4 regions of the Marinobacterium iners genome follow, and region 4 is predicted to be linked to each of the others. Evidence: predicted binding sites of a transcription regulator. Region 4 holds the regulator's gene; each other region holds the start of a gene.
What was found. Region 4 encodes LexA, which represses DNA repair genes until DNA is damaged. Its sites were predicted from a motif close to TACTGTNTANNTANACAGTA; they were not measured.
Positions count from the first base shown of each region.

Region 1: a site for LexA is predicted at 807-826, ahead of CFI10_RS04165 (lecithin retinol acyltransferase family protein). Genes of this name have one in related genera too.
Region 2: a site for LexA is predicted at 1,589-1,608, ahead of ruvC (crossover junction endodeoxyribonuclease RuvC). Genes of this name have one in related genera too.
Region 3: a site for LexA is predicted at 1,491-1,510, ahead of CFI10_RS15665 (LexA family protein). Genes of this name have one in related genera too.

Region 1 covers NZ_CP022297.1:853,901-857,023, reverse strand. Annotated here, with positions in the region: gene CFI10_RS04165 (lecithin retinol acyltransferase family protein) at 95-790, opposite strand; gene CFI10_RS04160 (hypothetical protein) at 1,002-1,505, shown strand; gene CFI10_RS04155 (GTPase) at 1,521-3,123, opposite strand, start outside.
Region 2 covers NZ_CP022297.1:1,776,222-1,779,344, forward strand. Annotated here, with positions in the region: gene CFI10_RS08475 (YebC/PmpR family DNA-binding transcriptional regulator) at 1-237, shown strand, start outside; gene CFI10_RS08480 (IS4 family transposase) at 300-1,451, opposite strand; gene ruvC (crossover junction endodeoxyribonuclease RuvC) at 1,649-2,161, shown strand; gene ruvA (Holliday junction branch migration protein RuvA) at 2,185-2,814, shown strand; gene ruvB (Holliday junction branch migration DNA helicase RuvB) at 2,825-3,123, shown strand, end outside.
Region 3 covers NZ_CP022297.1:3,252,465-3,255,587, reverse strand. Annotated here, with positions in the region: gene CFI10_RS15675 (FAD-dependent oxidoreductase) at 1-933, opposite strand, end outside; gene CFI10_RS15670 (hypothetical protein) at 1,129-1,365, opposite strand; gene CFI10_RS15665 (LexA family protein) at 1,527-1,958, shown strand; gene umuC (translesion error-prone DNA polymerase V subunit UmuC) at 1,955-3,123, shown strand, end outside.
Region 4 covers NZ_CP022297.1:2,194,171-2,197,293, reverse strand. Annotated here, with positions in the region: gene CFI10_RS10575 (DUF6586 family protein) at 1-331, shown strand, start outside; gene CFI10_RS10570 (SulA-like leucine-rich domain-containing protein) at 332-739, opposite strand; gene lexA (transcriptional repressor LexA) at 755-1,363, opposite strand; gene dinG (ATP-dependent DNA helicase DinG) at 1,486-3,123, shown strand, end outside.

The DNA of each region.
Region 1 (3,123 bases), 1.3 Mb from region 4:
TGATCAGGTGTAACCTCGAGCATTGCTTTCCTCCCGGTCCGAGAGCGGTTCAAGCTTGCCGTGTATTGATCCAGGTTTCAAGCCCTTTACACCCTCACCACCAGTCAAAGAGCTTACCTACGCCATACACCAGTCCACCCGTAACCAGGGCTGCAGCAGCTATAGGAGCCGCCGGTGTTGCGAGTAAGGTTGACCCCGTCGCTACAAGCCCTGTCGCAGCGGAGCCTCCTGCCACTGATCCACCAGCGGTTAAAGCGGCCGTTGCACCCGCTGCCCCACCACCGCTTGCTGCAGAGACAAGCAATCCGGCCTGAGAAGATGATGATGACGCCGCAGCCAAACGAACCGCATTAACAACTGTACTGGTTGTTTTGCTGGCCCGGTAAACACGCACGGCACCTGCGCTCGCCGCTGCCGCTGCGACGACCACACCGGCACGCTGTACCTGTTCGCTGCTGTGTTCGCCATGTATGCACCAGCTGACAAAATGCTCGCAGTTATTGGTGATAACTGAGTAGCGGTTTTCACCCAGCCGACTTTTGGCGCGACGTACTATTTCATCAGCTGCGAATTTTGCATCAGGTTCAGACACACGATAAACCGTACGCTGGCCCGCAAACTGAGCAAGTGTTGTTTCCTGTACAAAACTGCAACTATCGTCGAACAAACCATTACTTTTTCCGGCGTAATGCACAACACGGCCCTTACCCACATAGATGCCATGATGACTGTAAAGGCCGCTACTCACTTTCAGGTGCTGGCCTGGCTTGAACTGGTTCAACTTGCTCATACTCATCCCTCCAATGCCCTGTTTGAGAGAATAGTAGCGCGTGCATTTTGAATGTGTTGGCTGACAAATTTGTTGTACCTAGTGCCGAACGGCATTGCTCTGAGCACCGATCAGAGGCGAGTTGCAGACAAATTTGTAACAGGCCCCGAGTCATTATTTCAGGTTTAGACTGCCCTCATTCATTGATCAGACGGTCACAGGGGGGCGGGATATGCAGTTTTTAAAGCTGAATAATGAACAGGAAAAGCGTGCTTATCTGCCCCAGGTTTGGCCTTTACTGGATGCGAGTTATCGCACGGTTCCGGGCGGTCTGCATTTTGCGTCGCAGGAAGAGCTTATTAGTGACACCGATGAGTGGCACCTGATCGTTCTGGACGGAGTCGTGCTGGCATTAACCCTGCATAAATACAAATGTGGACTGAAGTTGGTCGCTTTGGCAAAAGCCCGGGCGGAAGGCGCGCGTGCAGCGTTGAAGCAGTTGATCGAGCATGCCCTGCACTTTGGCTGGATGGAGCTTTCCGACCAGGCAGAAAACTTTGTCATGCGTGAGTGTAATGGTCATCGCTTTCTGATCCATGCCAGCCTGGCGGGCAAGCTACTGAAAAAAATGGTGGAGCCCGCCGGCAGTGATGCCTTTCACTACCGCCGACGCATTATGAACTGCGTTAAAACCAAGCTGATTCTGGGCACCCCGGACTTCAGCCAATTGGCATAACGCTCGTTGTGTTACTCAGCTTCCCCGGCCGTACGCTAGCTCAAGCTGGCTTTCCAGCTGCGCCAGTTGGTTGGCATCTTGCGCAAGGCGAAGGCTCTGCCGATCAACTTTTTCAATCGCATCCTCGATATAACGCTGCGCCGGCTGCAACGCCTGACGCAATACCTCACTGATGCACAGGCTCACCGAGTGTTGATATTGACTGGCAATCTGCTGGGCCCCTGAGCGTACTGCCTCATGAAAACGCACCATCATCTCCTGTTGCTGACGCAACTCTTTTTCCGCCTGATAGTGCTGATAAATACCGCTGAGCAACTGGACGCCCACCTGCACCACAGGCCCGCCCACACGGATTTTTTCAAGTATCTTTTCAGCCCACTTCTCCATGGTTTTCTGACCAATACCCTTGAACAGGCTTGGGAGTGCTGATTTGGCGAGCTTCATTACACTCACAAGATGCTCGGATTTAATGTGCTGAACCAACATCTGCAACGTACCATCCGGCAGCAAGCTTTCGCTGCTGGGCTGGGTCAATGTTTTGGGGTTTGAATTGGGCAGTTCAATCCCATCAGGAAGGTCAACCTGTGCTCTGACAGGCGACAATTCACGGTCGAGCTCATTGACCAATTGATCCAAGGCATCGGCTGCTCTGCCAAGCTCCTGTTGTAACTGCTGCTCAACTTCCAGGGTGAGGCTTTGCATGTGCCGGTCGAGTTGCAGCTCACGTTGTGCGTCATCCAGATCAGCCATTGCCAGTTCTTTAAAAACTGACGCAAGCGACTGGCTTTGCTGTCGCAGCAGGCCTTCCAAACGACTTTGGATACCGGTCTGCTCCTGCTGCAGGCGCGTTGCCAGTCGCTGGAAGCCTGAAGTGCCCAGCGCATCCATCTGCAGTTTTAACGCGGCCTGTGCTTCAGCCAAAAGTCTTGCAAAGTCGGCGGCCAGACGCTCTTCACGCTGACGGAAGTCCGTTTGTTCAATAAAATCTGACAGGGCTTGTTCAAACTCGGGCAAACCTGACGACTCAAGCAACAAAGGCTGCTGTTTGAGCTTGCCCTCCAGACCCAGTTTGGCATTGACCCAGTGAATCGGCACTGCAGCCAGGGCGTCAGCTTCAGGCACATCCATTTGCCTGGCTTTTTCCTGGAGTTGTTTACGCAGCTCATCATTCAGCTGTATCTGATACGCGCAATCGCGGGAGATTTCACGCTGATTAACCACCAGCATGACCCGTCTTTTTAAGCGAACCAGTTCAATGATCGCCTGGTATGAATGCAGGTCGTCCAGTGCTGTTGAGGACGATACTACAAACAGCACAAGATCGGATTTTTCCAGCTGCTCACGGGTCACTTGTTCATGTTCAGGAGGTGCATCAACGCCCGGGGTATCATCGATGGCGAAGCTGCCAAACGGATAGCGGCTGACCTTTTCCGTAGTAGGACTGCGCCCTTCTGCTGCTACCTTTTGCCCAGACAGCGCATTGATCAGGCTACTCTTACCGGCACTATAAACGCCATACATCATGATGGTAGGTTTGTTGCGCACCAGTTCGGCAGCGAGATGCTCCTGAAACCGCTGGCAACGACCGTCCTGCAGGTAACAGCCCAGCAATTCGCTA
Region 2 (3,123 bases), 420 kb from region 4:
GACGGCTCCATCGACGTGTTTGCGCCTTGGCAGGAGTTCATGGACGTGAAACAGTCGCTGGTAGATGCCGGGTTCGAGCCGGTTTATGCCGAGGTTGGCATGATTCCGTCCACTACGGTTGAGCTGGATGTGGAAAGCGGTCAGAAAGCGCTGAAGTTGATCGACGCGCTGGAGGATCTCGATGATACCCAGAACGTGTATCACAATGCCGAAATCCCCGAAGAAGCGATGGAATAAACGCGCAGCATGATGGCTGATGGAAACCGGGGGCAACCCCACTGCTGTCCCATAGTTTTTGATCATAAAGGGATCCTCATTTGAGGGTCCCTTTTTTCTGGCTTTAGTGAAGGAGGATTAAGTAGCGCCCAAAGGGGTATGCGTTCGAACAAGCTCACCTGAAGTGTTCGCATTATGCGTTGTACGCTCCAGCCTTGCCGGGCGCTGTGGCGAGCAAACGAGAGCAGTAGATAGCAGATCATGGCGATCCAGATCTGCGTCAGCACAGCATTCTTACTGTTACCTAAAAACGCCTTTATCTTCAGGTTTTGCTTGAGTGCTTTGAAGAAGAGTTCCACCTGCCAACGATCCTTATAGATCGACGCAATTGTCGTCGCGGCCAGCTTGAAGTTGTTGGTGATAAAGCGGAAGTGTTTACCGCTTTCCGGGCAGTTATACCCCACCAATCGAAGCGTGGGTGCGCCCTGTTTTTGCGCGTGCTGACTGCTCAACTCAATCACTTGATCGTACTCAACCGACGTCTCGGCACGTACTGGATTCGATTTCTGCACCTGATAAACAGCTTTGGGTCTCAGTCGCGTGACAAAGCTAACCTTTTGTTTTGTTAGCTCTCCATACCAGCGGTAATCAACATAGCCCTTATCAAAAGCCACGATACTGCCTGCCGGGAAGGTGATCTGGCGCCCCTGAATCAAATCGCCTTCCCGTCCATCACTGAGCGCAACGAACTCGGGAATTAAGCTGGCGTTGTTCAGGCCAGTATGCAGCTTTACACCAGCTTTTGACTGATGGATTTTTGCCCAGGGGAAAATGTTCAATGACAGATCGATGGTGCTGGCATCGAGTGAATAAAGTGGATTTTTGAAGCGAAATTTATGCGCATTTGAACGCACAGAACAGCGCTGCAAAAGCTTATAAAAGATGGCCTCATAGAGCTCGGCAGGCTGCTGCTCATTGAGGCGGGCGAGGGTTGAGCGAGCAATCGGCTTGGCTCCGAGGTGGTAGAGCTTATGCCGCTGACTGGCGAGGCTAGACTCGATGTCGCGAAGACTTTGTCGGCCAGAAATCTGGGACATCGCAATGCCAATGAACTGATCCCAGCGTGAAGCTGAACGGAGCTTTTGCCCCACATGATGCTCACGAGCCGTTCGCTCAAAATCGTGTCTGGACAAAGGCTGGAGCAACTGATGAAACGCGGTGTTATGATGAGACAAAGCCTGAATCCTTTGTGAGTAGAGTGTTTGGTCGCACTCTCATTTTACTCACTTGGATTCAGGCTTTCTCATTTGCTGCCATTTATGGGACAGCAGTGGGGGCAACCCCGGTTTTTTTTGAGCAAAACACCTTGCTTTGGTGTATAAATATACAGATATAGTCGCTTAAACCTTTACTGGAGTTTCGAGGCAGGTCCATGCTGATATTGGGGATCGATCCCGGCTCAAGAATTACCGGCTATGGTGTCATTCGCGTGGCGGGTCCTCGTACCGAGTACGTTGCCAGTGGCTGCATCCGCATCAGTGGTGACGTTCTTGCAGATCGACTGCAGCAGGTGTATGCCGGCGTGACTGAAGTCATTGAGCGCTATCAGCCTCAGGAAATGGCCATTGAGCAGGTGTTCATGTCGCGCAATGCGGATTCGGCGCTTAAGCTGGGCCAGGCGAGGGGGGTGGCGATCGTGGCCGGTGCCAACCGCCTGCTGCCGGTATCCGAGTATGCGGCCCGTCGCGTCAAACAATCGGTGGTAGGCAATGGTGGTGCCGACAAGGCGCAGGTGCAGCACATGGTGATGCACCTGCTGAAGTTGCCGGGGCTGCCCCAGGCGGATGCGGCAGATGCGCTGGCCATCGCGCTCTGCCATGCTCATACCTGTGCGGGGCAAATTCAGCAAGCGCGCGGCAAAACGGCCGGGCGCTGGCGTTACTGATTTATCTTGGAGATGCAAAGCGCGTGATCGGACACCTCAGAGGTCGAATTCTGGAAAAACAGCCGCCCTGGATGCTGCTGGATGTTAACGGTGTGGGCTACGAGGTCGAAGCCTCGATGAACACCTTTTACAAATTGCCGGAAGTGGGAGCCGAAGTGTCACTACACACCCACTTTGTGGTGCGCGAAGACGCCCAGCTGTTGTACGGCTTTGCCGATCAGCAGGAGAAACTTCTGTTCCGCTCATTGATCAAGGTGAACGGTGTAGGCCCTAAACTGGCGCTTTCTATACTGTCCGGTATCAGTGCCAATGACTTTATCCGCAGTGTGCACAACGAAGACACAACGGCGCTGGTGCGGGTGCCGGGAGTGGGCAAAAAGACGGCGGAACGTTTGATTGTTGAAATGAAAGACCGCCTCAGTCAGCTGCAGCTGCCGACCTTGACCGAGCTGGAGCTGAGCAGTGGCAACCAGTCCGAGACGGTTTTGGTTCCGGAAGCGGACCACCGTGCGGAAGCCGAAAGCGCGCTGATCGCACTGGGTTACAAGCCGCAGCAAGCCACACGCGCGATTGAACAGGCAGTACAGGCACTGGGAGAAGATGCGGTCACCGAAACGCTGATACGCCATGCCCTGCGTACTATGGTGGGTTGAGACAAATGCTATGAGAATTGAAGCCGACCGTTTTATTACGCCCATGGCGGCGCCTGCCGAAGAGGTTCAGGATCGTGCCATACGCCCCAAGCTGCTCAAGGATTATGAAGGGCAGCCTGTGGTACGTGAGCAGATGGAAATTTTTATCCATGCGGCACGCAACCGGAACGAAGCGCTGGATCATACGCTGATTTTCGGCCCGCCCGGGCTTGGTAAAACTACACTGGCCAATATCATCGCTCATGAGATGGGCGCGCAGATCCGCACCACTTCCGGCCCGGTGCTGGAGAAGGCCGGTGATCTGGCAGC
Region 3 (3,123 bases), 1.1 Mb from region 4:
TTCACTCTGGCGTACTGCATCCGGTGCGCTCATTGGAGGAACGACATGGATAAAGTCATAGGATTCCCGTTTTGTCTGGCCATCTTCTGACGAGAACAATGCAGTTTTGCTGCTCGCATCAATACCGACCAGCGTGCGCTGATCGTGGAGGCCGACCTGTTGCTCCTGCCAGCGGTTCAGCACGAAATCGTTGTATACAGGTACTGAAAACACGCGGTTCTGGAATGGAGTAAAGAAGTCCACCTGGAATTGGTCACGCTTGCCGGTATCCTCCAGTCGTGACAGGGTGGTAAACGTCATTTTCAGTGGGGCGCCAGCACATTTGATGGCGGTATTGCTGAGGGTAAAAATGGCGCGTCCCGACCCTTTGCTGATCAGTGACTCGATCTGGATGTTGGTGGCACTGGCCGCAGCAGGGCTGGCGTAGACGCTACCGATACCCTTTTGGCCGATAAGGTCAGTACTCATGCCCTCAATATCGGTGTAGTTCAACTGGCAGCCAGTGGCGATGACCAGCAGGTCATATTCCAGTACCTGACCATTTGTCAGTTTGACCTTGCGTTGGTCTGGCATGAACTCGCTGACATCAGAAGGAATCCAGCTGACACCGGATGGCAGCCATTCAGCGGTACTGGTTGCGACCTTGTCAGTGGGCCAGAGGCCTGACGCGATCAGGGTGTAACCGGGCTGGTACAGGTGTTGTTGACGTTCACCTGCGATGGTGATTTTGGCGCCTGAAAGCGAGTTGTTGAGGCGATTGGCAATGGCGGTGCCTGCAGCTCCAGCACCAAGAATGACGATGCGTGCATTGCTGCCCTGACGAGCAAAGGCTGAGCCGAAGGGCAGAGCAGACAGAGCGGTTGCGCCTGCCCCCATCTGCAGAATTCGGCGGCGTCCGGGATTTTGAGGTACTGAAGCTTTAAAGGGGTGCATGGTTGCGCCTCCGTTATTACTTTTAATAATAAGTATATTACTTATAAAGTATACACAACGTAGCGCTTTGACAACCTGCGGCATACTGTCGCAGGTCAATGCAGTATAGACGGGCAAAAAAAATCCGCTCAGGCAAGCCGGAGCGGATGGAATAACAACAAACAACAGATAAGGAAAAACACCGAAGTGTCAGGATCAGGCAGCCGTTACTGCCTCCATCCGGCGGGCAGCGTCTGCCCCGATACGGCATCCGTATACGCCAACTTCACCCTTCCAGCGCATCCAGGTCAGAAATTCTGCGGTCTGAGACAGCAGCTTCGACAGTGCGCCGGGCTCAGCCTTGTAGGGCTGATCTGCATATCCCATGGCGATCAGCTCCTGCTGGATGCGGCGATCATCATTTGGAATACCGGTGTATTGATTGAATTTCATAACAACACTCCCCAAGCTTTGTGTGTTAGACATTAGTATTATAGTGACGTCTGCTGCGCTGCACAAGAGGGTGTTATGACAAGTGCATGAATCTTCACTGGACAGCTCTCCGGTGAACGATATTATACTGTATATAAATACAGAATAATGGGTTAGCAGCTATGTCAGCAGTGATTATCGGTCGGGGTGGAGTGTTTCAGCCGCTGTGGATTCCTCTGCAACTGGAATCGGTCTGTGCCGGGTTTCCCTCGCCTGCGCAGGACTATGTGGAGCAGGTGCTGGATTTGAATCAATTGTGTGTCCAGCGTCCGGCCGCCACTTTTTTTGTTCGGGTTCGTGGTGACTCCATGCTTGAAGCCGGTATCTGTCCGGGGGACATTTTGGTGGTGGATCGTTCGCTGGAGGCTGTCAGTGGGGATACGGTTGTAGCCAGTCTCGACAACGATTTTACGGTCAAGGAGTTGCAACTGAAGCCTGCTCCCAGGCTGCTGCCGCGCAACCGTCGCTATCCGGTCATTGAAGTGAGAGCCGAGCAGGAGTTGGAGATATTCGGTGTTGTAGTCGGTGTCGTCAGACAGATGAGGCGCGGATGAGCAAAACCTTCGCACTGGTCGACTGTAACAGCTTCTATGCCTCCTGTGAGAAGCTATTCCGGCCTGACCTTAAACATTCTCCGGTTGTGGTGTTGTCGAACAACGATGGCTGCGTGGTGGCACGTTCGCCTGAGGCCAAAGCGCTGGGAATTGGTATGGCTGTGCCGTTTTTTCAGATTCAGGCACTGGCCCGGCGTTATGGGGTGGCGGTTTTCTCTTCCAATTATGCCCTGTATGCCGACATGTCAGCCCGAGTGATGAGTGTGCTTGAAGACATGGCACCGGCAGTCGAGGTTTATTCCATCGATGAGGCCTTTCTTGATCTCACTGGCGTTAATCATATTCATTGCCTTGAAACATTTGGCCAGCAAATGCGCCAACGGGTCCTGCGCTGGACAGGAATTGCCACCGGTGTTGGCATTGCACCGACCAAGACCTTGGCTAAGCTTGCCAATCATGCAGCCAAGCAGTATCCGGCCACAGGCGGAGTCGTCGATCTGAGCTGCCCCGAGCGCCAGCGACGCCTGCTGCAGCGGGTACCGGTCAGTGATGTGTGGGGCGTTGGGCGGCGCTTGAATCGACAGCTGCAGGAGCAGGGTGTGCAAACGGCAGCTGACCTGGCGGCCATGCCTCCTCGGTTGGCTCGCCAGCGCTTTTCGGTGGTGCTGGAGCGCACCATCCGAGAACTGAATGGTGAGTCCTGCCTGTCACTGGAGCAGCAGCCTGCGGTGAAGCAGCAGATTATCTGCAGCCGTTCATTCGGCCAGCGCATCAGTCAATTTGAAGAGATGAAGCAGGCGGTCTGCACCTATGCAGCACGTGCCGCCGAAAAGCTGCGGCAGGAAGGCCAGTTCGCCAAAGTGGTCAGTGTCTTTATCCGTACCAGCCCCTTTCGACCGGGAGAACCCTTTTACAGCAATACAGCCACGGCCGAGCTGCCAATTCCCGATGACGACAGTCGAGTGATTATCAATCGAGCCGTCCTGCTGCTGCGTCAGCTCTGGCGCGATGATCACCTCTACATGAAAGCGGGCGTTATGCTGGGAGATTTTCATGCACCCGGCTGCTACCAGCCCGAGCTGTTTGATACACCGACGGCGTCCCCTGGCAGTCGAGAGCTGATGCAGGTGCTGGATCACATCAACCAAAGCGGTCGTGGGCAGGT
Region 4 (3,123 bases):
CGATGTGGATCGGATCCATCGCTTCACTGATCTGTCTGAGCAGCTTGAAGTGACTGGTCAGGAATCCCCCGAAGTAATTGAGCTTGAACAGTTGGAGCGGGACAGAGGAAGTTGGCTGCACAAAATGCTGTCTGCTTATGAGGCCTGCTGGCAGGCGTCAGACTACCACCGGGCAAAAACCGAGGTAGACAGCAGCATTTCCGAAATTCATGTATTGCAGATCAACCCGGACCATTCGGAAGACAAGGATGTGTTGGCTGAATACAAGGCTTGGTTACAGGCGTTCCGTGAACTGATAGAACGCCTGCGCGCTGGCATGCAGGAGTGGTAATCAGGTCCGCACCAGAATGCCCAGTGCATCCCCCTGGCTTGCTGACTGATTGAGTTGATCGAGCGATGGTGCAGCACCGCTGCACCAGGCGATGACCGTGTGGCATGTGCCGGCAGCCAGTGCCCGTCCGCATAGCAGCTCGGTTTGATCGAGACTGCAGGTATTCAAGACCAGTATGTGACGTGTACAGGCGCCGGCCTGCTCCAGTGCCTTGCGGGTGATATCATGTGGCGGGTTAATCAGGACCAGCCAGCGGTCTTCACGACTCAAGCCTGCGATCATGGGCAGCAGCAAGGGCTGCAGGCAAACTGAGCTGTTATGCAGCAAAATCTCGGTGACCCGGCTTTCAACGCATTCACGTTTGCTGTGAGGGTTCGAGTTCGTTGCTGTTGCATGAATTGCAGACATGGCGAGTGACCTCTGTCAGTTGCCTTGCCGGATAACGCCAACACCCAGTCCTTCGATGATCAGTTCCTGTTCACTCAGGTCTACCTCTATCGGGCTGAAGTCTTCGTTTTCGGCAATAAGAAAGACTTTGCGGCCATCACGCTTAAAGCGCTTGACCGTTACTTCGTCGCCGATCCGTGCGACCACAACCTGCCCGTCCCGGGCCTCTCGGGTTTGATGTACGGCGAGCAGGTCGCCATCCATGATTCCGATGTTTTTCATGCTCATCCCCTTGACCCGCAGCAGGTAGTCAGCGCGGGGGCGGAAGAAGTCTGCCGAGATGGTGCAGTGGTCCTCGACATGCTCCTGTGCCAGGATGGGTTCACCTGCTGCCACTTGACCAATAACGGGCAGGCCTTCGGTATCCGGTTGCTCGGCTTCCGGCAAGCGAATGCCTCTTGATGTGCCCTTGGTTAGTTCGATGGCGCCTTTGCGGGCCAGTGCCTTCAAGTGTTCTTCAGCCGCATTGGCTGACTTGAATCCCAGTTCGCGTGCAATATCGGCTCGGGTGGGCGGGTAGCCTGTTGTTTCGATATGTTTGCGAATGCATTCCAGTACTTCAGTCTGGCGATTGGTCAATTTCATGGCATCTGTTCCCTATCCGGTTACTGTGATTCTATACAGTGAATGAGCAGGGTCAAGCATTTTTCTGTTTATATATCCAGTATCTTGCTAGAATCGCCACACAGATCGGATGAGGATTGAGCGTGCTGAGCGAGGCGCAAAAAAAAGAGATCCAGGAGGCCTACAGTCGCTTCCTGAAGAGTCGTGGCCTGACTGCACGACCGGCACAGAAGCAGATGATCGCAGCCGTGGCGCGAACCCTTGCAGCGGCTGCTGTTCCACGCAGTGAAACGGATGATCTGCACCCCGCCGTGGGTGTTGTTGAAGCCGGAACCGGTACCGGCAAGACGATCGCCTATCTGTTGGCGGCCATCCCCTTGGCTCGGGCTCAGGAGTGCAGGTTGGTGTTGTCTACGGCAACCGTGGCGCTGCAGGAACAGCTCATCAACAAGGATCTGCCCGAAGTTGAAGCGCATACAGGCCTGCCAATGCGCTACCGGCTCGCGAAAGGGCGAGGGCGTTACCTTTGCCTGAACAAGGTGGAAGGCCATCTTGAACAGCAGGGCCTGCTGGGCCAGATGGCGTTATATGAAGATGAGGCAGCTGAAAAGCTGCCCGATGATGTGCTGCAACTGTATCAGCAGTTGATGGACAGCTATGCCTCAGGTCAGTGGGACGGGGATCGTGATGCACTTGCAGATGAAGTGGATGATGGCATCTGGCGGCCATTGACCAGTGATCACATGCAGTGCAGCAACCGCCGTTGTCTGAATTTCAGTGCCTGTCCTTTCTACCGGGCTCGTGACCGGTTGGAAGAGGCAGACGTGATTGTTGCCAACCACGACCTGGTGCTGGCCGATCTTGCGCTTGGTGGCGGAGCCATCCTGCCCGAGCCAGAAAAAACCATCTATATCTTCGATGAAGGACATCACCTGGCTGACAAGGCGAGTGGTCACTTTGCTTTTGGTGCAAGGCTTGAGGGCAGTCGTCGATTACTGAAATCTGCACAAAAGCAGCTGACTCAGTTGGTGACAGAGACCGGTTCACCGGTGCAATTGGCAGATCCGGTAGAGCGACTTCATCGTCCTTTTGAAGAGATGGGGCTTGCGCTTGAGCAGCTTGAGCTGCTGCTGCGGCCACTGTTTGCCGAGAGCGTCAAAGACCGCTATCGCTTTGCACAAGGGCGGGTACCCGACCCACTGCTGGAGCCCTGCTTCAGCCTTGGTCAGGCGGCCGACCGAGCGCAGCAGCATCTTGAGCAGGTCGTCGATTTGCTCAAGGAGGCGATGGAAGGTGGTATTGCCGATATCCCCCGTGCAGTTGCCGAGCGATGGTTTCCCCAAATTGGCAGTTTGTTGGGGCGTGTGCAGCAGATAGCGTGGCTGGCACATGCCTATGCGCGGCCGGACCCTGAAGGTAGCTCGCCCACTGCACGATGGATCAATCGGATCGAGAGTCCTGCTGGTGAAGACCTTGAGCTTAGAAGTGCACCTGTTTCTGCGGCTGATACCCTCTCGGAACACCTCTGGAAAGTCTGTCATGCTGCCGTGATAACCTCTGCAACATTGACGGCATTGGGTCGCTTCGATCAGCTGTTTTCAGCGTTGGGGCTGTCGCCACAAACATCGGCACTGCGTCTGAACAGCCCGTTTGATTACGCCAATTGTGGTGTGTTGCAGGTGCCGGCGATGCGAACCGATCCGGGTCAGCCTGATGCACATACCGATGAGGTACTGGAATATCTCAATACCGAGTTGAAGTCGGTTGCCGCGGCGCTGGTG